4 regions of the Mesorhizobium sp. B2-3-14 genome follow, and region 1 is predicted to be linked to each of the others. Evidence: predicted binding sites of a transcription regulator. Region 1 holds the regulator's gene; each other region holds the start of a gene.
The links. The regulator PhoB, encoded in region 1, activates phosphate uptake and scavenging genes when phosphate is short. The targets are predictions, from matches to a motif close to TGTCATNNANCTGTCAT.

Region 1 (5,754 bases):
GTTGCGCACCAAGATCGGCATGGTGTTCCAGAAGCCGACGCCGTTCCCGATGTCGATCTATGAGAATATCGCGTTCGGCGTCCGGCTCTATGAGAAGATCGGCAAGGCCGAGATGGACGGCCGTGTCGAGCAGGCGTTGAAACGCGCCGCGCTGTGGAACGAGGTCAAGGACAAGCTCAATGCCAGCGGCCTCAGCCTGTCGGGCGGCCAGCAGCAGCGGCTTTGCATCGCCCGCACCGTGGCGGTCAAGCCGGAGGTCATCCTGCTCGACGAACCGGCCTCGGCGCTCGACCCATTGTCGACCGCCAAGATCGAGGAATTGATCGACGAGTTGCAGGCCGACTACACGATCGTCATCGTCACCCACAACATGCAGCAGGCCGCGCGCGTGTCGAAGCAGACGGCTTTCATGTATCTGGGCGAGCTGGTCGAATTCGACAAAACCGAGAAAATCTTCACGTCGCCTCGCGAGAAGCGCACGCAGGACTACATCACCGGCCGCTTCGGCTGATCTCACGCATACGAGGACCAGGATCATGGCCGAACACACAGTCGCAGCCTTCGACGAGGATCTCGGACAGATCAGCAGGCTGATCAGCGACATGGGCGATCTCGCCGGCACGATGGTCGGCGGCGCCACCAAGGCGCTGCTGAATTCCGACAACGCGCTGGCACAGCGCGTGGTCTCCGACGACGCCATCATGGACGCGCGCCAGCGCGAACTCGATGATCGCGCCATCACCCTGATCGCCAAGCGCCAGCCGATGGCCGACGATCTGCGTCATGTCGTCGGCTCGATCCGCATGGCGGGCGATCTCGAACGCATCGGCGACCTTGCCAAGAACATCGCCAAGCGCGTCGGCTCGGTCGGCCTCACCGCCACGCCGCGCGACCTGTCGCATTCCATCGACTCCATGGCGCAGCTGGTGCTGATCCAGGTGCAGGGCGTCGTCGAGGAATATGCGGCCGGCGATGCCGCCGCCCTCGCCAAGCTCAGGAATGACGACGAACGCATCGACGTCAAATACACTTCGGTCTTCCGCGAACTCCTGACCTACATGATGGAGGATCCCCGCAACATCACGGCTTGCACGCATCTTTTGTTCTGCGCCAAGAATCTCGAACGCATCGGCGACCATGTGACCAACATCGCCGAGAATGCGTATTATGTGCTGACCGGCACGCAACTGCCCGCCAACCGTCCGAAGCAGGACGAGACGGCGATGTCGGTGCCGGCGGCTTGACGGCAGGGATGATCGATCGATGATCGCGCCACGCATCATGGTGGTGGAGGACGAGGAGCCGCTGGGCGTGCTCCTCCGCTACAACCTGGAGTCCGAGGGTTACCAGGTCGAGGTGGTGACACGCGGCGACGAAGCCGAGATACGCCTCCAGGAAAACGTGCCCGACCTCCTGGTGCTCGACTGGATGGTGCCGGCGGTTTCCGGCATCGAACTCTGTCGGCGCCTGCGCATGCGGCCCGAGACGGAGCGATTGCCGATCATCATGCTGACGGCGCGCGGCGAGGAGAGCGACCGCGTGCGCGGCCTCTCGACCGGCGCCGACGACTATCTGGTCAAGCCGTTCTCGACGCCGGAATTCATGGCCCGGGTCAAGGCGCTGCTGCGCCGCGCCAAGCCGGAAGTGCTGTCCAGCGTGCTCAAGGTCGGTGACATCGTGCTCGACCGCGAATCGCACCGGGTCTATCGCAAGAAGAGCGAGATCCGGCTCGGACCGACCGAGTTCCGGCTGCTCGAATTCATGATGCGCCATCCCGGCCGCGTGTTCTCGCGCAGCCAGTTGCTCGACAATGTCTGGGGCGAGACGATCTACATCGACGAGCGCACCGTGGATGTGCATGTCGGCCGCCTGCGCAAGGCGGTCAACAATGGCCGCATGCCCGATGTGATACGCACCATCCGTGGCGCGGGCTACGCAATCCGCGAGGATTGAGATCAGGCCACGTTCTTGCCGGATCTCACCTGCACGCCCGGCGCGAAGATCTCCTGGTCGACGAAGGTGAGCGCGCGCATGGCGCAGCCCTCGCGGATCAGCGGCAATTCGTTCGGCTCTGTATCGAAGGAAATCGACGTCGAATGCTGGCCGCCGGCGGTCTGGGCGATGGCCTCACGCAAGGCCGGCTCGATCAGATCGAAGGCGGCGGCGCTGACGCCGACCATCGCAACCGGCGCCGGATCGATCAGCGCGAACAAGCTGCCAAGGCCATAGCCCAGCGCCTCGCCGGCCTTGCGATAGGCCTCGCGCTCCGGTCCGTCTCTTTCGCGCGCCGTGGCCGCCAATGCGCGCATGTCGGCGTCGCTGACGTCGACCGGTTTGGCGTCCTCACCCATCTGTCCTGCATTACGCCAGATGGCATAGTTGCCGGCATAGGCCTCGACGCAGCCGCGCCGCCCGCAGCGGCAGAGCGCGCCGCCGGGGCGATGGATCATGTGGCCGAACTCGCCGCCTGAGGAATGGGTGCCGGTGAACAGCTCGCCCTTCAGCACCAGGCCCATGCCGATGCCGTGCGAGAGCAGGATGGCGATGAAGTCGTCGCGGTAGCGCTCGGGGTCGCGCCAGCGCAGCGCCACAGCCATCATGTTGCAGTCGTTCTCCATGGTGGCGGGGATGCCGAATTCGGCTTCGAGTATATCGGCGAAGGCAATGTCCGTCTGCGGCGTGATCGGCGACCACAGCATGGCGCGCGCCTCGGTGTCGGTGATGCCCTGGATCGCCAGCGCGATGCGGGCAATGCTGGCGACATCGAGGTCGGGATCCTCGAGGCGGCGCCGGACGATGGCCACGCATTCGCCGATCAGCGCCTCGCGCGACATGGTCAGCGTGTCCAGCCGGCGCTGCTCCTCCGATATCACCTGGCCGGCGTAGTCGATGACGGCGACGGAGAGGAAATTCAGCGACAGCACCACGGTCATGACCGTCGCGGCCTCGGGGTTGAGACAAAGGCCCACCTGCGGCCGGCCGCGTTTCAGTGAGCCGGCCTCGTTCGGCTTGCCTTCGCTCAGGATACCTTCGCCGATCAGGTCGGCTGATATCGCCGATATGGTCGAGTGGCTCAGGGCGGTGGTGGCGGCGATCTCAGTGCGCGAGGGCTGGCCACCCCGGCGCACGGCTCCAATCACCATTGCGCGGTTGCGCCGGCGCAGATCGTCGTGGCGGATTCCGACCGACATGATTTCCCTCCCCGTCGCCGCGGTTCTTGACGCCCCCTCGAACACCTCCGGCACGGGTCGAATACTGGCAGAAGCGGCTGGGGCTGTCATTTATTTATTGCGGGGCTCGAAAAAAGGCTTCCGGCACCTCAAAATCCGTCAGAATCGATGTTGACAGTGTTCCGGCGATGGACCAGTGTTTTTTCGAGGCTCGAAAAAATTAGGGCCTTTGTGCCGGCCTTAGGGCCAGTTTGGTCGCGCCACACGCGGGCGCAGGGAGGATATCATGAAGAGATTCACAGTCGCCATTCTGGCGGGTGTCGCCATGTCGCTGACGCTGGCGTCGGTCGCGCAGGCAAAGGACAAGGTCATCGGCGTGTCGTGGTCCAACTTCCAGGAGGAGCGCTGGAAGACCGACGAGGCGGCCATGAAGAAGGCGATCGAGGCCGCGGGCGACAAGTACATTTCCGCCGATGCGCAGTCCAATCCCGGCAAGCAGCTGACCGATGTCGAGAGCCTGATTTCGCAGGGTGCCAATTCGCTGATCATCCTGGCGCAGGACGCGTCGGCCATCGGCCCGGCGGTACAGAAGGCGCTCGACGAGGGCATTCCGGTCGTCGGCTATGACCGCCTGATCGAGAACAAGGACGTCTTCTACCTGACCTTCGACAACAAGGAAGTTGGCCGCATGCAGGCCCGCGAAGTGTTCAAGGTGAAGCCTGAGGGCAATTACGTCTTCATCAAGGGCTCCGGCGCCGATCCGAATGCCGACTTCCTGTTCTCGGGCTCGATGGAATTGCTGAAGGCGGCCATAGACAGCGGCAAGATCAAGAATGTCGGCGAAGCCTATACGGACGGCTGGCTGCCCGCCAACGCCCAGAAGAACATGGAACAGTTCCTCACCGCCAACGACAACAAGGTGGACGCCGTGGTCGCCGCCAATGACGGCACCGCCGGCGGCGTCGTCGCGGCGCTGACGGCGCAGGGGCTCGCCGGCACCGTGCCGGTCTCCGGCCAGGACGGCGACCACGCCGCGCTCAACCGCATCGCGCTCGGCACCCAGACCGTGTCGGTGTGGAAGGACGCGCGCGAACTCGGCAAGAACGCCGCCGAGATCGCCTCGCAACTCGCCGACGGCAAGAAGATGACCGACATCGCCGGCGTGAAGGACTTCACGACGCCTGGCGGCAACACCGTCAAGTCGCTGTTCCTGACCCCGGTGGCCATCACCAAGGACAATCTCAACCTCGTCATCGACGCCGGCTGGATCAAGAAGGACGAAGTCTGCACGGGCGTTGCCGCGGGCAGCGTCGCGGCCTGCAACTGAGCTTGATCGCCTGAAAAGTCGGAAACGCCGCGGCGTGGAACGGTCAGTGTTCTGAACACTGGCCGTTCCAATTTCCTTGTCTTCGCAATTCCGGACAAAAACCCTTACGCACTTTTCCTGGAATTGCTTCCAAGCCGCGGCGTTTTCCCGACAAGATTTGTGTTTCCGCCGCTGGCGGCTAACTTCTGGGCTCTGGTCCGGCTCCGCGTCAGACGGCAAGCCGCTGGGAGGACATCATGACCGACACGACCTCAACCTCGCAGGCCGATACGGCGCGTGCGTCGGAACTCGGCGCGGTCGCGCGTTTCCTGAAGGCGACCGAGATCGATACCCGCATGCTCGGCATGATCGGCGCGCTGCTGCTGATCTGGGTCGCGCTGCATGTGATTTCGAGCCTGCGTCTTGGTGTCAATCCGCTCGATTTCGACAGCCGCACGTTCCTCACGCCACGCAATCTGTGGAACCTGTCGGTGCAGACGTCCGCGGTCGCCATCATGGCCTGCGGCATGGTGCTGGTCATCGTCATGCGCAACATCGACCTGTCCGTCGGTTCCGCCGAGGGCTTGATCGGCATGGTCATGGGCTTTGCGCAGGTACATTTCCTGGTTCGGTTCGTAGGACTTGAACTCGGCAACCCATGGATCTGGGTCCTGGCACTGGTCATCGGTCTGGCGCTCGGGCTTTTGATCGGCGCCTTCCAGGGCTTCGTCATCGCCTATCTCGAAGTGCCGGCCTTCATCGTCACGCTGGGTGGCCTGCTGGTCTGGCGCGGCGCCGCCTGGTGGGTCACGTCAGGCCAGACGGTGGCACCGCTCGACGCCACGTTCCAGCTTATGGGCGGCGGACCGGCCGGATCGATCGGCGCCACCTGGAGCTGGGTCGTCGGCATCGTCGCCTGCCTGGCCGTCGTGTTCGCGCTGTTCAACGGGCGGGTCCAGCGCAAGCGCTTCCGCTTCCCCCTGCGGCCGATCTGGGCCGAGACGCTGCTCGGCGTCGTCACCTGCGCCGTCATCATGGGCGCGGTCTGGCTAGCCAACTCCTATCCATGGCCGATCGGGATCGTGAACCGGTACGCGGCCGCCAACAACATCACCGTGCCGGAGGGCGGGCTGTTCATCGCCCACGGCATCGCCATACCGGTGCTGATGGCGGTCGCCGTCGGTCTGGTCATGACCTTCATCACCAACCGCACCCGTTTCGGCCGTTATGTCTTTGCTATCGGCGGCAATCCGGAAGCGGCCAATCTCGCCGGCATCA
Region 2 (5,754 bases), on a different contig from region 1:
AGCTCTAAGCAGCCGGCGTTCAAAACCGCTTCCGGGGCCAGAGGCCCCGGAAGCATCCGCCGCCAAAGCGGCTTGGCGATCAGCCCGTTTGGCCTTCGCCTGAAAGACGACCGCAGCCTCGCCGAATGCCAACCGCGAGGCCAATCTGGGAGGATTGTCATGACGCCGACGGCGCAGGAACTGCATCCGGCCCCCGTGCTGGAACCCGGCAGGACCATCCTCGAACTGCGCGGGCTGGAAAAACGCTACCCCGGCACCCATGCGCTGAAGCCGGTCAATCTCGCCTTCAAGTCAGGCGAAATCCACGCCATCGTCGGCGAGAACGGCGCCGGCAAATCGACCCTCATCAAACTCCTGACCGGCGTCATGCCGCGCACCTCTGGCGAGGTCCTCTGGGAAGGCCAGCCGGCTGCCTTGGCGACGCCGCATGAAGCGATGGCGCTCGGCATCAATGCCGTGCACCAGGAAGTCGTGCTGTGCCGTCACCTGACGGTCGCCGCCAACATGTTCCTTGGCGAGGAAAATTCCCGTTTCGGCATCCTGCAGCAGCGCGCCATGGTCAGGGAAGCGCAGACGATCATCGACGATCTCGGCTTCGACCTGCCGGCGCATGTCGTGCTGGGTGATCTCACCATCGGCCAGCAACAGCTGATCGCCGCTGCCCGCGCCACGGTGCGCGGCACCAAATTCCTGATCTTCGACGAACCCACGGCCTACCTCACCCGCAAGGAGGCCGACCAGCTTTTCACGCTGATCCGGCGCCTGAAGGGTGAAGGCGTGACGATCATCTACATCAGCCATCGCATGGAGGAGGTCTTCGAACTCGCCGACCGGGTTTCCGTGCTGCGCGACGGCACGCTGGTCGGCACACGCAATATCGCCGAGACCAATGATGCCGAGCTGGTCAAGATGATGATCAACCGCTCTATCGAACAGGTCTATCACAAGGAGCATTTCACGCCGGGCGCTCCGATCGTCGAAACAAGGAACCTGTCGGGCAAAGGCTTCGAGAACATCTCGATGACGGTGCGTGCCGGTGAGATCGTCGGCCTCTACGGACTGATCGGCGCCGGCCGCAGCGAGTTCGTCACCTCGCTCTATGGACGTCACAAGAAGTCGGCCGGCCAGATCCTGTGGGAAGGCAAGGACGTCCAGATCAACTCCGAGCACGACGCCATCAAGCTCGGCATGGCACTGGCGCCGGAAAGCCGCCGCGACCAAGGCCTTTGCCTCAATTTGCCGGTTGGCCTCAACCTCAATTTGCCGATCTACAAGCGCATCTCCAGCAATCTGTTGATCTCGAATGCGAAAGAGAAGGCCGAGGCCGACCGTCAGATCGCCGGCCTGAGGATCAAGACGCCGACGCGCGGGGCGCTGGCGTCGAGCCTTTCGGGCGGCAACCAGCAGAAGATCGTCATCGGCAAATGGCTGGCGCACGGCGCCAAGCTGTTCATCTTCGACGAACCGACGGTCGGCGTCGATGTCGGCACCAAGGCGGAGATCTATCGCCTGTTCGGCGAGCTGTTGTCGAAGGGCGCCGGCATCATCCTGATCTCGTCCTATTTGCCGGAGGTCTACGAACTGGCCGACACGCTGCACGTGTTCCGGCGCGGCAAGCTGGTGGCCACGCACGGGTTCCACACCGCCAGTCACGAGGACATTCTCACGCAGGCGCTCGCCGAGAAACAAGAAAAACTGGGAGGACAGACATGAGCATCGAGGCGATCCCCGCCGAAAAACCGAAGCGCAACTACAACGTCCTGTTCGGGCTGACGCTGCTGGCGCTGCTGGTGCTGCTCTGGATCGTCCTGTCCTTGGCGACGCCAAGCTTCGCCTCGGGTAACAACATCGCCAATCTTCTGCGGCAGGGCTCGATGATCGCCATCATGGCGGTCGGCCAGACCTTCGTCATCATCACCGGCGGCATCGATCTGTCGGTCGGCGCGGTGGTCGGCTTCGCCACCGTCGTCGTCGCCATGCTGATCAATGCCGGCGTTCCGATCGCGGTCGCCATCCTGATCACCTTGCTCGTCGGTGTCGCCATCGGCCTTTTCCATGGCTTCGGCATCGTCAAGATGGGCTTGCCGCCGTTCATCATCACGCTGGCGACGCTGACCTCGCTGCGCGGCATCGGCCTTTTGATGACCAACGGCAACTCGATCAACATCAACAGCGACAGCTTTACCGCCTTCTCGCGCAATTCCTTTATCGGCATCCCCAATTTGTTCTGGATGGTGATCCTGGTGGGTGTGCCCGCCTATGTCTTCCTGCATCACAGCCGTTGGGGCCGCTACCTCTTTTCGGTCGGCTCCAACGCCGAGGCCTCGCGCCTGTCCGGCGTCAATGTCCAGCGCACCATCTACATGGCTTATACGCTGTCCGGCCTGTGCGCGGCCTTCGTCGGCGTGCTGCTCGCCGCCCGCATCGGCATCGGCAACCCGACCCAGGCCGAGGGCTGGGAACTGCAGGCGATCGCCTCTTCGGTCATCGGCGGCACCTCGCTGTTCGGCGCGGTCGGCTCGGTGCACGGGCCGCTGCTTGGCGCCTTCATCCTGGCCACCATCAACAACGGCGCCAACCTGCTCAACGTCAACTCGTTCTGGCAGCGCATCATCACCGGCGCGCTGATCATCATCATCGTCTACTTCGACGGACTGCGCCGCCGCGGCAAATGACGCATTCCAATCGATCGCCGGCCTGGCGCGGGCCGGCGATTTCTTGAACAGACTGGATCAAAGCATGAAAGCCGTCGTCTGCCGCTCGCCCGGCGACCTTGTTGTCGAAGACCACCCGGCTCCCGGCGCCCCGCCTCCCGGCTGGGCCCTGGTGGCGGTCAGTCATGTCGGCATCTGCGGCACCGACTACCATATCTTCGAGGGTAAGCACCCTTTCCTCGCCTATCCCCGCATCATGGGCCATGAAGTCTCCGGCACAGTGACCGAGCGGGGCGAAGGCGTCGACCTCGCCCTTGGCGAACCGGTGATCATCAACCCCTACCTTTCCTGCGGCAAATGCATCGCCTGCCGGCACGGCAAGCCCAATTGCTGTGTCAGGATCGAAGTGCTCGGCGTGCACCGCGACGGCGCGATGTGCGAACAGATCCTGGTGCCGGCTAAGAATCTCTATCCCACCAACGGCCTGTCGCTCGCCGACGCCGCCGCCGTCGAATTCCTGGCCATCGGGGCGCATGCCGTCCGGCGCGCCCGGGCCGAGCCTGGCGCCCGCACCCTGGTCATCGGCGCCGGCCCGATCGGGCTCGGCACCGCCATCTTCGCCCGCATTGCCGGGTTGGATGTGACACTTCTCGATATGAGCACCGAAAGACTGGTCTTCGCGGCGAGTGAACTCGGCTTTTCGATTCTCGACGGCTCGCAAGGACCCGTGTCCGATCTGGTGCGTGATGCGACCGACGGCGAAGGCTTCGACGTAGTCTTCGACGCCACCGGCAACACGCGATCGGTTCAATCGGCCTTTGCCCACGTCGCGCATGGCGGAGCGCTGGTGCTGGTCAGCGTCGTCAAGGACGATATTGTTTTTTCCGATCCCGAGTTCCACAAGCGAGAAATGACATTGATCGGCAGCCGCAATGCGTTGCGCGCCGACTTCGACCATGTCGCGGCCTCGATCCGCAATGGTGCCGTGCCGTTGGCCAAGCTTGTCACCCACCGCACCACGCTGGCCGATACGCCAGGAGATCTCGCACGCTGGGCGCATGAAAAGTCGGGCCTGATCAAGGCCGTGATCGAGATCGGATAGCCCTACAGCGCCGACAGCTTCAACTCCACCCGCTCGGCCGGAAAACGCGACTCCGAAAACTGGATCGGCTGGCCGTCAGGTGTGACGTTGACCGCAACCGTGACCAGCACGATGGCGCCCGGCTGCAGATCGAGATCGGCGAGATCGGCGGCGTCGGCATGGCGCGCCGAGAGCACGGTCGATTGCCTGAGATAATCGTCGATACCGAAACGTGCGAGCGAGGCGGTGATAGAACCGGTTTGCGCCATCGCCTTGTCGATGCCGGCAAAGCGCCGGGCATCGAACCATCCAGCGGCGCGCGACACTGGCCGTCCGTCAGCCTCGCCGCGTGTCTCCAACCGGATCACCTCGGCACCCCGGGCAAGGCCAAGGCCTTCGGCCACGCGCTGGCTGGCGGGCTCGACCGACGAAGCGAGCAGCACGACGTGCCGTTCCGACGTCTGCCCCTGCAGGCCAGTCGAAAAGCGTGTCCGCGCGCCAATCGGATACGACAGCCGCTTGCGTGACAGGACGAAGGTGCCGCGCCCCTGTTCGGCCCGCAGCACGCCCTCCTGCACAAGGGCCGATATGGCGCTGCGTACGGTGTGACGGTTAACGCCGTAGCGCTCGGCCAGCGCGACTTCGGGCGGCAGCGCGGCATTTTCGGCGAAATCGCCGGCGGCAATCGATTGCAGGATCCTGTCGGCGATCTGGCGCCACAATGAGACGCCGCTGCGTCGCTCGATGCTGTCGGCCACATCATGCTCGATCATGTTTTGCCCCCCGGCCTGTCACGCACCCGTCATGGACTCGCGTTAGGTAATATGTATAATTTGTATAGTTGTCTATATCAATAGACAAATTTAGCAGAGAGGAAGTTGGCGATGCGAGGACAGGAAGCCCGCGATCAGGCCGAGCGCAAGGCCGCCATGGCGACGCTGGCGCAATCGAGCGGCGACGACATCGTCCGGCTCTGGAACGAGTCTGGCCTGCCTTCGCAAGCCGAACTTCTGCGCGGTCCCGAGACGGGCCTTGTCACGCTTCGTGGCCGCATCTGCGGCGGCGGCGCGCCCTTCAATGTCGGCGAGGCGACCGTCACGCGTGCCACTGTCCGGCTGTCATCCGGGCAGGTCGGCCATTGTTACGCGCTTGGCCGCGACAAGCAGAAGGCGAAGCTGGGAGCAATAGCCGACGCGCTCTGGCAGGACCCTGCCCGCCGCACCGAGGTCGAGACCAGGCTGATCGCGCCTTTGCGGTCGGCGCTTGCCGCTGCCCAGGAAAAACGCCGCGCCGAGACGGCGGCAACGAAGGTGGATTTCTTCACCATGGTTCGCGGAGAAGATTGATGGATATCGCTGCGCAATCGATCGAGGGCGGTTTCGCCGATCCGGTCTTCAACGCTCAGACCGTGTTTCGGGCCGTCATGGATGCCATGGCGCGGCCGGGCAGTGTCCACCCCTTGCCACCCCTGGCCCGCCCGCCGGCTCCGCTCTCGGCGACGTCGGGCGCCGTAGCACTGGCGCTATGCGACAACGACACGCCGCTCTGGCTCGACCCGGCCCTGCATGCCTCCGCCGCGATCGGGTCTTGGCTTGGTTTCCACACCGGCGCGCCGCTGGCCAACACGCCGGCCGACGCGCATTTCGCATTTGTTGCCACGCCGGCCGAGATGATGACGCTCGACGGTTTTTCGCAGGGCACGCAGGATTGTCCCGACCGATCGACGACGCTGATCCTGCAGGTCGGCGACCTCGTTTCAGGCACTCCGTTACTGCTGGAAGGCCCGGGCATTGAAACCAGCGCCACGATCGCGCCGGCACGGATGCCGCGCCATTTCGTCGAGCAGTGGAAGCAGAATATCAGGCGCTTTCCGCGCGGCGTCGACATCATCCTCGCCACATCGGACGGCATAGCCTGCCTGCCGCGCACGACGCGCATCAAGACGATGGAGGTGTAAAATGTATGTCGCGGTAAAAGGCGGCGAGGCCGCCATTGCCAACGCCCACAGCCTGCTCGCCG
Region 3 (5,754 bases), on a different contig from region 1:
CAGCAATTCCATGAAGCGCTTGACCACCAGCCTCAGTGCCGGATGAGGCGTCAGGTTGCGCGCCGCGATGAAGGAAAAGGGCACGGCGAAGACAAAGCCGATGAAGGTCGAGACCAGCGCCACGTTCACGGTGGTCAGCATCAGCTCGACATATTCGGGGATGTAGAAACCGTCCCAGACGTAGACGCGGCCGAGCGGGAAGTTGAATTCCTGGGTGCCGGTATCATGCGGCGAGGCAATGTCGAACAGCGCCCGCCAGACGTCGTTCCAGTCCTTGGGGACCAGCCAGCTCAGGAAATCCAGAATATGCCGCAGCCGGTCGAAGAAGTGCCCGGCGTTGGCTTCGTCGGCGAACCACATGCTGGAAAGCATCGCGGCAAGCAGCAGCCCGACGCCGAGCACGGTATAGAACCGGCGCAGCGACGTCTGGCGTCGCCAGGCATCGGCCATCTCGTGGGTGGCGCCGGAGGGGGCTGTCACGGAAAGGGTCATGATCGGAGATGCAAAAAGGGCGGTACTTGATGAGGTACCGCCCTTTTGCAATTTCGCCGTTAGCCGCCGATGGCTGCCTTACGGGCTTCGACGATGACGCTGTAGAAGTCCGGCTTCACCGGAACGTAGCCGGTGAAATCGCCGCCTTCGACGCCTTCGAAGCAAGCCTTGTCCTTCTTGGGCAGGTCGGTGAAGAAGGCCGCCAGCTTGGCGGTCATGTCGTCGCCGATCGCGGTGCGCACGACAAGCGGGCCATTCGGGATCAGGCCCGAGCGCCAGACTTCGACGAAGTCGTTAGGGTCGACGGCGCCCTTGGCGACTTCCTTGTGGAAGGTGCCGGAGGTGTAGCCGTTCTTGAAGTCGCCGATGCCCGAGGAATCGTCGACCGCGACATCTACCTTACCGTCACGCACGGCCAGAACGTTGTTTTCGTGGCCGCCATTGAACTGGGTCGACGCGAAGTAGGTCTCGTTCGAGGCGCCGGTGGTCTTCGGAATCTGGGTCAGCGGGATCAGATAGCCGGAGGTCGAATCCGGATCGGCATAGCCGAGCTTCTTGCCCTTGGCCGACTTGATGTCGGTGATCCCCGACGTCTTCAGCGCCAGCCCGATCGAATAGTAGCCGGTGGAGCCGTCGGTCTGCTTGGTGGTGAGGATCGGGGTAACCGCCTTCGGATCCTTGAGATAGACGCTGGCGTAGCCGGAAGCGCCGAGTTCGGCGAAGTCGAGCGTGCCGCCGAGCAGGCCCTGGATGACGCCGTCATAGTCAGCGGCGGGGAACAGCGAAACCTTCTCGAAGCCAAACTCTGCCTTCAGGTGATCGGCCAGGCACTGGTAGTTGCGCAGCCGGTCGGTTTCGTTTTCACCGCCGAGAATGCCGACGCGAAATTCCTTCATGTCGGCGGCATGGGCCATGCTGGTGGCCATGGCGAGCACCGAAACGGCACCGAAAACCATCTTCCTGAACATTGATATCTCTCCTGTAAGTTCCGGCCCCGCGCCGGCAGCGTTCTTGATCTTGACAAGTGCCCTTGACGCGGACGGACGATCCAGGCTGCTCGCTATTGGCCCTTACTGGGCTCAGTATCCCGGGAATGCGGGCTCGAGCGGTCCGGCGGATGCGGCGATCTTCTGCTTGAAGGCAACGCTGGTGGAGGTGATGACCTCCGATATCTCGCCGCCATTGCTGTCGGCGCCGTAGACAAGACGCACGGCTTGGCGGTCGAGCTCTTCGGGCGGCCCGTCGAAGACGACCTTGCCGGTGGCCATGCCGATGATGCGGTTGCAATAGGTGCGGGCGGTATCGAGCGTATGCAGATTGGTGACAACGGTGATGCCTTCGCGCAGATTGATGTCCTGCAGAGAATCCATCACCACCTTGGCGTTGAGCGGGTCGAGCGAGGCGATCGGCTCGTCGGCGAGGATCACCCTGGGCTGCTGCATCATGGCGCGGGCGATGGCGACGCGCTGCTGCTGGCCGCCCGACAGCGTGCCGGCGGGCTGAAGTGCGGTGCGGGCGATGTCGAGCCGCTCGAGCGCGGCGACCGCCTCCGCGCACTCGGCGCGCGAAAACATGCCCAGAAGATTGGACAGGGTCGAACGGTGGTTCAATTTGCCGAGCAGCACGTTGGTCAGCACGTCGAGGCGCGGCACCAGGTTGAACTGCTGGAAGATCATGGCGCAGTCGCGCTGCCAGCGCCGCAGCGGCGACCCGCGCAGCCTGGAAACCTCTGCGCCGTCAAAAAAAATCGACCCCTGGCTGGGGTCGACAAGACGGTTGATCATGCGAAGAAGAGTGGATTTGCCTGCACCCGAACGACCGATGACGCCGACCATCTGCCCTTGCGGGATCGAGATGCTGACGTCGCTGACGGCGGTGTTCTTGCCAAATCGTCGGCTGACGCCGCGGATTTCGAGCGTGGCAGAGTTTGCTGACATGGGCTGGTTCCAGTCCGGTCCATATTGATCGTCAGGCACTCGCCTAACGCAACCACATGAACCTGCCGTGTCGCGATGATGTCAGTTTTGTTACGCTCCACAGGCGCGGCGACTGGCGCCTTGCGGGCGATCAGCCGAGCACCAGCAATTCCTCGAAATGCTTCATGTCGCGGAATGCGCAGAAGGCGGGAGCCTTGATCTCGATCACCGGCGCCTGGCGCGCGAAAAGTGCCAGGCAATCGTCAAACAGCGCCTGCCACGCGGCGGCCCTATCATCATCAAAGCGCTGGATCTGATAGGCGAAGGTGATGTGGAAGACGTAGGTGTCGTGATCGGGATGCCGGTAGCCGAACGGCACCGCGAGCGCATCGCGCCATGCACGCATGATGCGCGCATCCTCGTCGGTCGCGCCGGCAACGGTGAGGCCGGTCGGCAGGACCTCGGCCACCTTGATGTTGAAAGGGCCGAAGCCCTGGAACCCCTTCAGGCGCTCCAGATAGAGGCGGGTCATGGCGTCGATGCTGGTGTCGAGCGGCACGTCCCGCGGCCAGAAGGGCAGGCGACGGCGATATTCGATTATGCCCTGGAAAAGGGTCATGTGCAGGCTGGAAACGGGCGTGAAGGCGAGGCGGTCGGCATCAGGCATTGCCAGCATCTTCTCGCGGACGGCCAACACCACCGCTTCCGAAGGCGAGCCGCTGACCAGATGGCTAACGACGGTGTTGCCCGGCTCGAGGAGGAAGTTGCCTGACGCGTCGTAGCGCGTGCCGAGATGCGCCGGCGACGCCGGATTGGAGCCGGCAAAGAATCCGGCGAGCGAGGGTCTGACAGTGTCGAGCATGGCGATCTCCTTCAAGGAGATCGCGTCCTGTCCGAGTCCTGTGTCAAGGGTATGAACAAGCCAGCGATATGACGATGATGTGAGGGCTATGCCTCTTTGCCCGATGCCCGTTCTTCGTGTTTCTCCAAAAACGCTTCGGCCGTCAGCTCCCGAAAATCATCGAGCGCGGCGCGCAGCCTCGCGTGATCCCAATCCCACCAGGCAAGCGCCTGGTAGCGCTCGGCGGTGCGGCGGTCGAAGCGCTCGCGGATCGGTTTTGCCGGTACGCCGGCGACGATCGTGTAGGGCGCGACGTCCTTCGAGACGACCGCGCCGGCGCCAACGGCGGCGCCGTCGCCGACGGTGACGCCGGGCAGGACGGTCGAGCCGTGGCCGAGCCAGGTGTCGTGGCCGATGATGACGCGCTTGGCGCGGCGCTCGGCGAAGAATTCGCTCTCATGCTCGGCGTCGTCCCAATAGTCGGAGGCGCGGTAGGTGAAGTGGTGCAGCGTCGGCCGCCAGGTCGGGTGGTTGGTGGCGTTGAGGCGCACGCTGGCGGCGATGTTGGCAAATTTGCCGATCGTCGCGCACCAGACCGCGCAGTCCTGCATCATGTAGGAATAGTCGCCGATCTCGCTTTCCGAAACCCGGCTGCGGTCGGCGATCTCGGTCCAGCGGCCGAGTGTCGAGTTGTGCACCTCCGCCGTCGGGTGGACCAGCGGCGTCTCCGATAGCTTCCTGGTCATGCGGCGATTTTTCCCGGAGCGAAGGCGGTGACGTCGATGATGCGGTCGGCCACCGCCTCGCGCACATCGTGATCGTGGAAGATGCCGAGCAGGGCGACGCCCGCCGCCTTTTTGGCGGCGATGAGTTCGATCACCACGTCGCGGTTCGTCGCATCGAGCGATGCGGTCGGCTCGTCGAGCAGCAGGATGGGGTGCTCGGTGATGAAGCCTCGCGCGATGTTGACACGCTGCTGCTCGCCGCCCGAGAAGGTTGCCGGTGGCAGCATCCAGAGTTTTTCCGGCAGGTTGAGCTGGGCCAGCAACGCGCGTGCCTTGGCTAGGGCTGCCTCGCGCTCCTCACCGCGTTCAACCAGTGGCTCAGCGACGACGTCGAGAGCCGAGACGCGCGGCACGGTGCGCAGGAACTGGCTGACATAGCCGATCGTTTGCCGGCGTACGGCAAGCACGGTGCGCGGGCTGGCATGGGCGAGGTCGATCAGTCCGTCCTCGTGCCTGACGATGATCTGGCCTTCGTCGACGGCGTAGTTGCCGTAGAGCATCTTCAGGATCGAACTCTTGCCGGCGCCGGACGGACCACCAAGCACGGTGCATTCGCCCGCCTTGATCGAGAACGAGACACCCGCGACGACAGGGAGTTTGATGCCGTCGCGCAGATGCATGGTGAAGCTTTTGGCAACGTCGGAAACAACGAGTGGGGTCGGCATCAGAAGGTTCTCCAATCGTCAATCGTCGGCGGGACACGCGCCATCATCACACCTGCAAAATCGAGGAAACGAGCAATTGCGTGTAGGGCGCGCGCGGGTCGTCGAGGACGCGGTCGGTGAGGCCGCTTTCGACGACGCGGCCGTCCTTCATCACCATCATGCGCTGCGACAGCAGTCGCGCCACGGCGAGGTCGTGGGTGACGACGATCGCGGCAAGGCCGAGGTCCGTGACCAGGCCGCGCAAGAGATCAAGCAGGCGGGCCTGCACCGAGACATCGAGGCCGCCGGTCGGCTCATCCATGAACACCAGCCGTGGCCCGGTGACGAGATTGCGGGCGATCTGCAGCCGCTGACGCATGCCGCCGGAAAAGGCGCGCGGTTCGTCGTCGATGCGGTCTTCCTCGATCTCGACGCGCGACAGCCAGTCGACCGCGGTAGCGCGGATCTTGCCGTAGTGGCGGTCGCCGACCGCCATCAGCCGTTCGCCGACATTGGCGCCGGCCGAGACCGTCATGCGCAGGCCGTCGGCTGGGTTCTGATGGACAAAGCCCCAGTCGGTGCGCATCAGGAAGCGGCGCTCGGCCTCGCTCATGCGGTAGAGCTCGCGGAACTGGCCGTCGCGCATGCGGTAGCTGGCTGTGCCGGAGGAAGGCAGCAGCCGCGTCGACAGGCAGTTGAGCAGCGTCGTCTTGCCGGAGCCGGACTCACCGACGACCGCCAGAACCTCGCCCGGCCACAGGTCGAAGGAGACATTGTCGCAGCCGACCCGCGAGCCATAGAACTTGGAGAGCGCCGAGACGCGCAGCAGCGGTTCGTCGGTCATTGCGCCGGCTCCATGTTTCCTGCGGCAAGATCGGTTTCGGGGGCAAGGTGGCCGCGATGGCCGTCGGCGCGCCGCTTCTCGCAATAATCGGTGTCGGAGCAGACGAACATGTGGCCGCCATGGTCGTCGAGGATGACCTCGTCGAGATAGACATTCTCGGCCGCGCACAGCGCACAGGGCTGATCGAAAGTCTGCACCTCGAACGGATGATCCTCGAAGTCGAGGCTCACCA
Region 4 (5,754 bases), on a different contig from region 1:
TAAGCTGACCTGGACCAGGGATTATCAGCCGCGTGCCGGAGCCTGCGTGCTGGTCTCGGCCAAGCCAAAGCTCATCATCACCTACACCTTGCCCAGCCCCTCCTCGCCGCTGCCGTCCGCCATCCAGAAGAACTGGGAGGTTTTCCTCGCAGGCGTCAGCGCCCACGAAAAGGTGCATGGCGCGACCATTGTCGACATGGCGCGCAAGATCGAGGCGGCGACGGTCGGCCTCACCGTTCCCGACGATCCCAAATGCAGCAAGATACGGGTCGAGATGACCAAACGCCTGTCCGCCCTTTCGCAGGCGCAGCGGCAGGCAAGCCGCGATTTCGACCGCATCGAACTCGGCCAGGGCGGCAATCTGCAAAAGCTCATTCTTGCCCTGGTCAATGGCGGCTGAGCCACCGCGCCTCGCGGCGCGGCGGCATATTCGCGGTTCGCTCCGCCCTAGCGGCTGAGATCAAGCGCGGCTGACAAATCCCCCATCGGCGGCTCGCCATTGGCGGCCAGCGCCTTGTCGCGGGCGACGATGCCCGTCAGCACCGGCAGATCGTAGCGCGCGGTGATGAAGCGCAGGATCGACGTCGTATCGTATTGCGTGTGGTCGACCGTGCCCATCCTGGCATAGGGCGAGACGATGAAGGCCGGGATGCGGTTGCCCGGGCCCCAGCGGTCGGCCTTGGGCGGCGCGACGTGATCCCAGAACCCGCCATTCTCGTCATAGGTGATGACGACCAGCATGTGGCTCCATTGCGGGCTCTTCTCCAGATGCGCGACGAGGTCGGCCAGATGCCGGTCGCCCGATGTCACGTCGGCATAGCCTGAGTGCTCGTTGAGATTGCCCTGCGGCTTGTAGAAGGCGACCTGCGGCAGCTTGCCGTCGTCGATCGCCTTGATGAACTCGACGCCATCCAGGCCGCCATCCCTGAGATGCTCGGTGCGCGCGGCGGTGCCGGGCGCGTAGGCGGCGAAATAGTTGAACGGCTGGTGGTGGAACTGGAAGTTCGGCACCGGCGTGGCGTTCTTGCCGTCGAGGGTAGCCTGCCAGGCGCCGGCGTACCAGGCCCAGTCGACCCCCTTCAGCGACAGGAGATCGCCGATGGTGATGTCGTGCTGCGGCGGCAGCGTGGTGGGCGCGGCCGGATCGGCCAGCGCCTTGTCGCCGCCCTCGGCAGGCTTGTTGGCGCTCGGCTGATAGGGCGGCTGCATGGTGTTGACGGCGTAGAAATCGGGCGTGATGGCGCCGTCATTGACGAATTTCGGCACGCCGCCCAGCGCCGACGGCGGCGAATTGTCGGCCACCTTCAAGGTCGTTCCGTCGGCCTCGACCACGGCGATCTGGCCCTTGATCGGACCGGTATCGGCATGCGGATAGACCGGCGTACAGGCGCAGGCGAGTTGGAAATGGTTGAGGAAGGAACCGCCAAAGGCGCCCTGGAAGAAATTGTCCGCCAGCACGTATTTCTTGGCTATCTGCCACATCGGCAGGATCGAGCCGTCATAATGGCCCATGACCAGCCCGCCGGAATCGGCCCAGGCGACGAATTTATCGTTCTTGCCGCCGTCGATCTGCATCTGCTCCTGGTAGAAACGGTGCCACAAATCGTGGGTGATGACATTGGTGCCTTCGTTGAAGCCCTTGGGATCGTCGATGGCGAAGGCGGCGTTGGCGAGATGCGCGGTCTGCGCCTCCGTCACCACGGGCGTGACGCCCTTTCCGGTCAGCCCGCCCCAGGCCGGCGGCAGTTCGGTCAGCGGCTTGCCGTCGCGGTCGAGCTGACGCGCCTGGTCGGCCGAGACATTGGCCAGTCCATTGGCGCCGGGGAAGCCACCATAAAGATTATCGAAGCTGCGGTTCTCCGCATAGATGACGACGACGGTGTCGATCTTGTCGAAGCCGGGAGGGGCGGCATTGGCGGCCGCAAGGGGAAACAAGGCCGAACCGGCCAGACAGAAGGAAGTGAGGAACTTGAGCCTCGTCATGGGAAGACCTCGTGGCTTGACTGTGGCTATGGGGCTATAGGGCTATGGGCTATGGGGCTACGGCGCGGGAACCATGGGCAGCTAACGTGGAGGCCTTGTCACCTTTGTGACATCCGCCGCCGCGGCGAACACGGTTTCGTGAGCACTGGGACCGGTCATCAATCCGTTGCACTGCGTTCTTATTTCCGGGCCAAAGCGGACCGTGCCCCATGATGACGAGACGATGGAAAAGCCTGGTGATCGCGAGTGCCGCGATCTCGACCTTTGGCTTTGCCGCACCCCCGAATACGGCGGGGCCGGACGGCGTCCATCCCGGTCCGCTATCGCGTGCGCAAACCTTCGCGCGCGCCGAGGCGCTGACTGCCTTGGGGCGAAAGATGTTCTTCGACCCGGCGCTCTCGGCTTCGGGAAAACAGGCCTGTTCCTCCTGCCACGATCCACGCCATGCCTTCGGTCCGGCCTCGGCAGCTCCCGTCGAGATGGGCGGCCCGAACCTCGACCAGTCCGGCGTGCGCGCGGTACCGTCGCTGCGCTACATCCAGGCCGCGCCCGCCTTCACCGAGCATTTCCACGATTCCGAGGACGAGGGCGACGAGAGCGTCGACAATGGCCCGACCGGCGGTCTGACCTGGGACGGCCGCGCCGATCACGGTGGGGACCAGGCGAAAATCCCCCTGCTCTCGCCGTTCGAGATGGCAAACAAGGATGAAGCAGCCGTCTCCGCGGCCTTGCGCAAGTCAGCCTATGCCGACGAGTTCAAGGCAACCTTCGGCAATGATGTCTTCGACCGCCCGGGCGATGCCTTCGACGCCGCCGCCGAGGCGCTTGGCACGTTCGAGCAGAGCGCGGTCGACTTCTACCCCTATTCCAGCCGCTACGACGCCTTCCTCGCCGGCAAGGCGACATTGTCGGCGCGGGAACTGCATGGCCGCGAACTGTTCGAGGACGAGGCGAAAGGCAATTGCGCCTCCTGCCACCTCAGCGAACCGGCCAATGACGGCGAGCCGCCGCAATTCACCGATTTCGGCCTGATCGCCATCGCCGTGCCGCGCAACCCGGCGATCCCGGCCAACGCCGACCCGGCCTATGTCGATCTCGGCCTGTGCGGCCCGCTGCGCACCGATTTCCGTGGCCGCACCGACTATTGCGGCCTGTTCAAGACACCGACCCTGCGCAACGTGGCGCTGCGCAAGAGCTTCTTCCACAACGGATATTTCCACACGCTGCGCAAAGCGGTGGCCTTCTACGCCAGCCGCGACACCGACCCCGGCCGCTGGTACCCGAAAAACGCTTACGGTACGGTCGATAAATATGACGATTTGCCAAAGGCTTACTGGCCGAACTTGAATCAAGACCCGCCCTTCGGCGGCAAGAAACCCGGCGACAAGCCGGCGCTCAACGACGCCGAGATCGACGACATCGTGGCGTTTCTGCAGACGCTGACGGATGCCGATCAGGCGGCGAAGCGGTCGCAGTGAACTGGGAAGCCGTCGTAAGGGTCGCTAGTTGACGTGGGGATTAGCCGAAGCCCTCCCTCGCTTCGTCATCCTAGGGCGGAGCAAGGAGCGAAGCGACGCGGCGCAGACCCTAGGATCCATGCCGCGACGCTTGCGACGGGTAAAAACTGTGCCGAACCTGGCTCCAACCTCCGACGAAACGCCATCAAACCGCGACCAACCTGTTCCGCGAAACAGCTCGAACCATTCCGGATTGGTCTTCTCGATCAGTTCGATCTTCCATTGTCGCGACCAGCGCTTCAGCGATTTCTCGCGTTGAATGGCGTGACGAATGTCGAAATGTTCCTCGTACCAGACCAACCGCTGCACACCGTAGCGCCTGGTGAAGCGCGAACCTTCGCCGGATTTGTGCTCCGGCATGCGGCGACCGAGATCGTTGGTGACACCGATGTAGATGGTGCCGCCCTTCTGGCTCGCGGTCATGTAAACATAGCCGGTCATGCGTTGACGGTAACCGCCAACCCGTCCGGGGACTATCCTCGTTCGCCGTATTTTTTCGGCCAACGTCGCGGCATGGATCCTAGGGTCTGCGCGGCGTCGCTTCGCTCCTTGCTACGCCTAGGATGACGAAGGCAGGGAGGGCTTCGGCTAATCTGAGAGGTATGGGATCGCCGCCAGCCGCCCCTCACAGCGCCCGGATCACACCCCCATCCACGCGGATATTCTGCCCGGTAATATACCCTGCCCCGTCCGACGCCAAAAACGCGATCGTCGCGGCGATCTCCTCTGATGTGCCATAGCGCTGCATCGGCACGTTGTCGCGGCGCTCTTCGGTGGCGGGCAGGCTGTCGATCCAGCCGGGCAGCACATTGTTCATGCGCACATTGTCGGCCGCGTAGGTGTTGGCGAAAATCTTGGCGTAGGCGGCAAGGCCGGCGCGGAACACGGCCGAGGTCGGGAACATCGCGTTCGGTTCTGCCACCCAGGCCGTCGAGATGTTGATGATGGCGCCGCCCTTCTGCTTGACCATCTGCGGCGCCACGATGCGCACCGGCCGGATGACGTTCATCAGGTAGACGTCCATGCCGGTGTGCCACTGCTCGTCCGTGATCTCCAGGATCGGCGCGCGCGGTCCATGGCCGCCGCTGTTGACCAGCACGTCGATGCGGCCATAGCGCTCCAGGGTCAGGTCGGCGAGCCGCTGCAGATCGTCGTTCGACTGGTTGGAGCCGGTGACGCCGAGCCCGCCAAGCTCCTTGGCCAGCGCCTCGCCCTTGCCGGACGAGGACAGGATGGCGACCTTGAAACCATCCGCCGCCAGCCGTTTGGCCGCCGCCGCCCCCATGCCGCTGCCGCCGGCCACGATGACGGCTGTCTTTTCTACACTCATCGGATTTCCTTTTCAGATTGGCGGGAGCTACGGTTTCAGCGGTCCTATAGCCGGTTTCGCCGCGCAGTTCGAACGAGAAAGCCTGAATCGAGCTGCAGAAAACTTGCGCGGTGAGCTGCGCCCTATCCTTCAACCGTCTCCAGCTCGCTCAGCAGCGTGCCTTCCATGTCGGGCTCGTCGCCGGAGCAGACGCACAGCATCTCGGCGTCGCCCTCGCCCACCGATAGATAGGCGTGGCCCATGGTGGAATCGATGTAGACGCTCTCGCCCGCTTTCAGCCGCACCGGCGCGTACTGGTCGGTATGCAGTTCGATCTCGCCCTTGAGCACGATCAGGAATTCCTCGCCGGCATGCCTGGTCAGCGGGCCGAATTCTTGCGGCGTGCGGGCGCGCGCATAGGCGTAAATCGGCACCATGCGCTTGCGCACCAGGTCGGTGGCGAGATACCGGTAGTCATAATTTCGGGTCAGCTGGCGCAGCGTGTTGGACTGCGAGGTGACCGAGCGGCGGGTGCGCGCTGCCGGCTGCTTGCGGTCGCCGCTGAGCAGTTCCGTCACATGGATGCCGAGCCCCTCGCAGATCTGCAGCAGCTTGTCGTAGGTCAGCGACATCTGGTCGTTCTCGACCTTGGACAGCGTCGACACCGCGACGCCGGTGAGCGCGCTGACCTCCTGCAAGGTCCAGCCATGGGTTTTTCTCAAAGCCCGCAGACAATCACCGAGATTGGGTTGCTCCGACATTGCCAGCTCCAAGGCGCGGGATCGCGCCGCTCCACCCTAGGTAGTCGAACTCCCCGCAGCCATCAACAACACCGAAATTTTCTTATACGCTAAATATTGACTGGATACGAAAATATTTTTACGACTGATGAATGCAGTCAAAGTCCTTCCAAAAGATTGTCGTCATCGGCGGCGGCATTGCCGG

Region 2: a site for PhoB is predicted at 4,525-4,541, ahead of phnF (phosphonate metabolism transcriptional regulator PhnF). Genes of this name have one in related genera too.
Region 3: a site for PhoB is predicted at 2,508-2,524, ahead of phnC (phosphonate ABC transporter ATP-binding protein). Genes of this name have one in related genera too.
Region 4: a site for PhoB is predicted at 2,080-2,096, ahead of FJ950_RS19895 (acid phosphatase). Genes of this name have one in related genera too.

What each region holds. Positions count from the first base shown of each region.
Region 1 covers NZ_VFVP01000003.1:325,428-331,181, forward strand. The annotation lists gene pstB (phosphate ABC transporter ATP-binding protein PstB) at 1-511, shown strand, start outside; gene phoU (phosphate signaling complex protein PhoU) at 537-1,244, shown strand; gene phoB (phosphate regulon transcriptional regulator PhoB) at 1,264-1,953, shown strand; gene FJ950_RS10465 (ROK family protein) at 1,956-3,191, opposite strand; gene xylF (D-xylose ABC transporter substrate-binding protein) at 3,457-4,497, shown strand; gene FJ950_RS10475 (sugar ABC transporter permease) at 4,734-5,754, shown strand, end outside.
Region 2 covers NZ_VFVP01000010.1:150,357-156,110, forward strand. The annotation lists gene FJ950_RS23440 (ABC transporter substrate-binding protein) at 1-8, shown strand, start outside; gene FJ950_RS23445 (sugar ABC transporter ATP-binding protein) at 160-1,713, shown strand; gene FJ950_RS23450 (ABC transporter permease) at 1,710-2,675, shown strand; gene FJ950_RS23455 (zinc-binding alcohol dehydrogenase family protein) at 2,740-3,756, shown strand; gene phnF (phosphonate metabolism transcriptional regulator PhnF) at 3,759-4,508, opposite strand; gene phnG (phosphonate C-P lyase system protein PhnG) at 4,620-5,081, shown strand; gene phnH (phosphonate C-P lyase system protein PhnH) at 5,081-5,692, shown strand; gene FJ950_RS23475 (carbon-phosphorus lyase complex subunit PhnI) at 5,694-5,754, shown strand, end outside.
Region 3 covers NZ_VFVP01000010.1:157,835-163,588, reverse strand. The annotation lists gene phnE (phosphonate ABC transporter, permease protein PhnE) at 1-492, opposite strand, end outside; gene phnD (phosphonate ABC transporter substrate-binding protein) at 552-1,460, opposite strand; gene phnC (phosphonate ABC transporter ATP-binding protein) at 1,572-2,429, opposite strand; gene FJ950_RS23500 (DUF1868 domain-containing protein) at 2,560-3,270, opposite strand; gene FJ950_RS23495 (DapH/DapD/GlmU-related protein) at 3,357-3,995, opposite strand; gene phnL (phosphonate C-P lyase system protein PhnL) at 3,992-4,699, opposite strand; gene phnK (phosphonate C-P lyase system protein PhnK) at 4,746-5,522, opposite strand; gene FJ950_RS23480 (alpha-D-ribose 1-methylphosphonate 5-phosphate C-P-lyase PhnJ) at 5,519-5,754, opposite strand, start outside.
Region 4 covers NZ_VFVP01000007.1:257,918-263,671, reverse strand. The annotation lists gene FJ950_RS19900 (DUF922 domain-containing Zn-dependent protease) at 1-400, shown strand, start outside; gene FJ950_RS19895 (acid phosphatase) at 448-1,983, opposite strand; gene FJ950_RS19890 (cytochrome-c peroxidase) at 2,193-3,461, shown strand; partial or broken gene FJ950_RS19885 (GIY-YIG nuclease family protein) at 3,657-3,941, opposite strand; gene FJ950_RS19880 (SDR family oxidoreductase) at 4,126-4,830, opposite strand; gene FJ950_RS19875 (XRE family transcriptional regulator) at 4,953-5,570, opposite strand; gene FJ950_RS19870 (FAD-binding oxidoreductase) at 5,702-5,754, shown strand, end outside.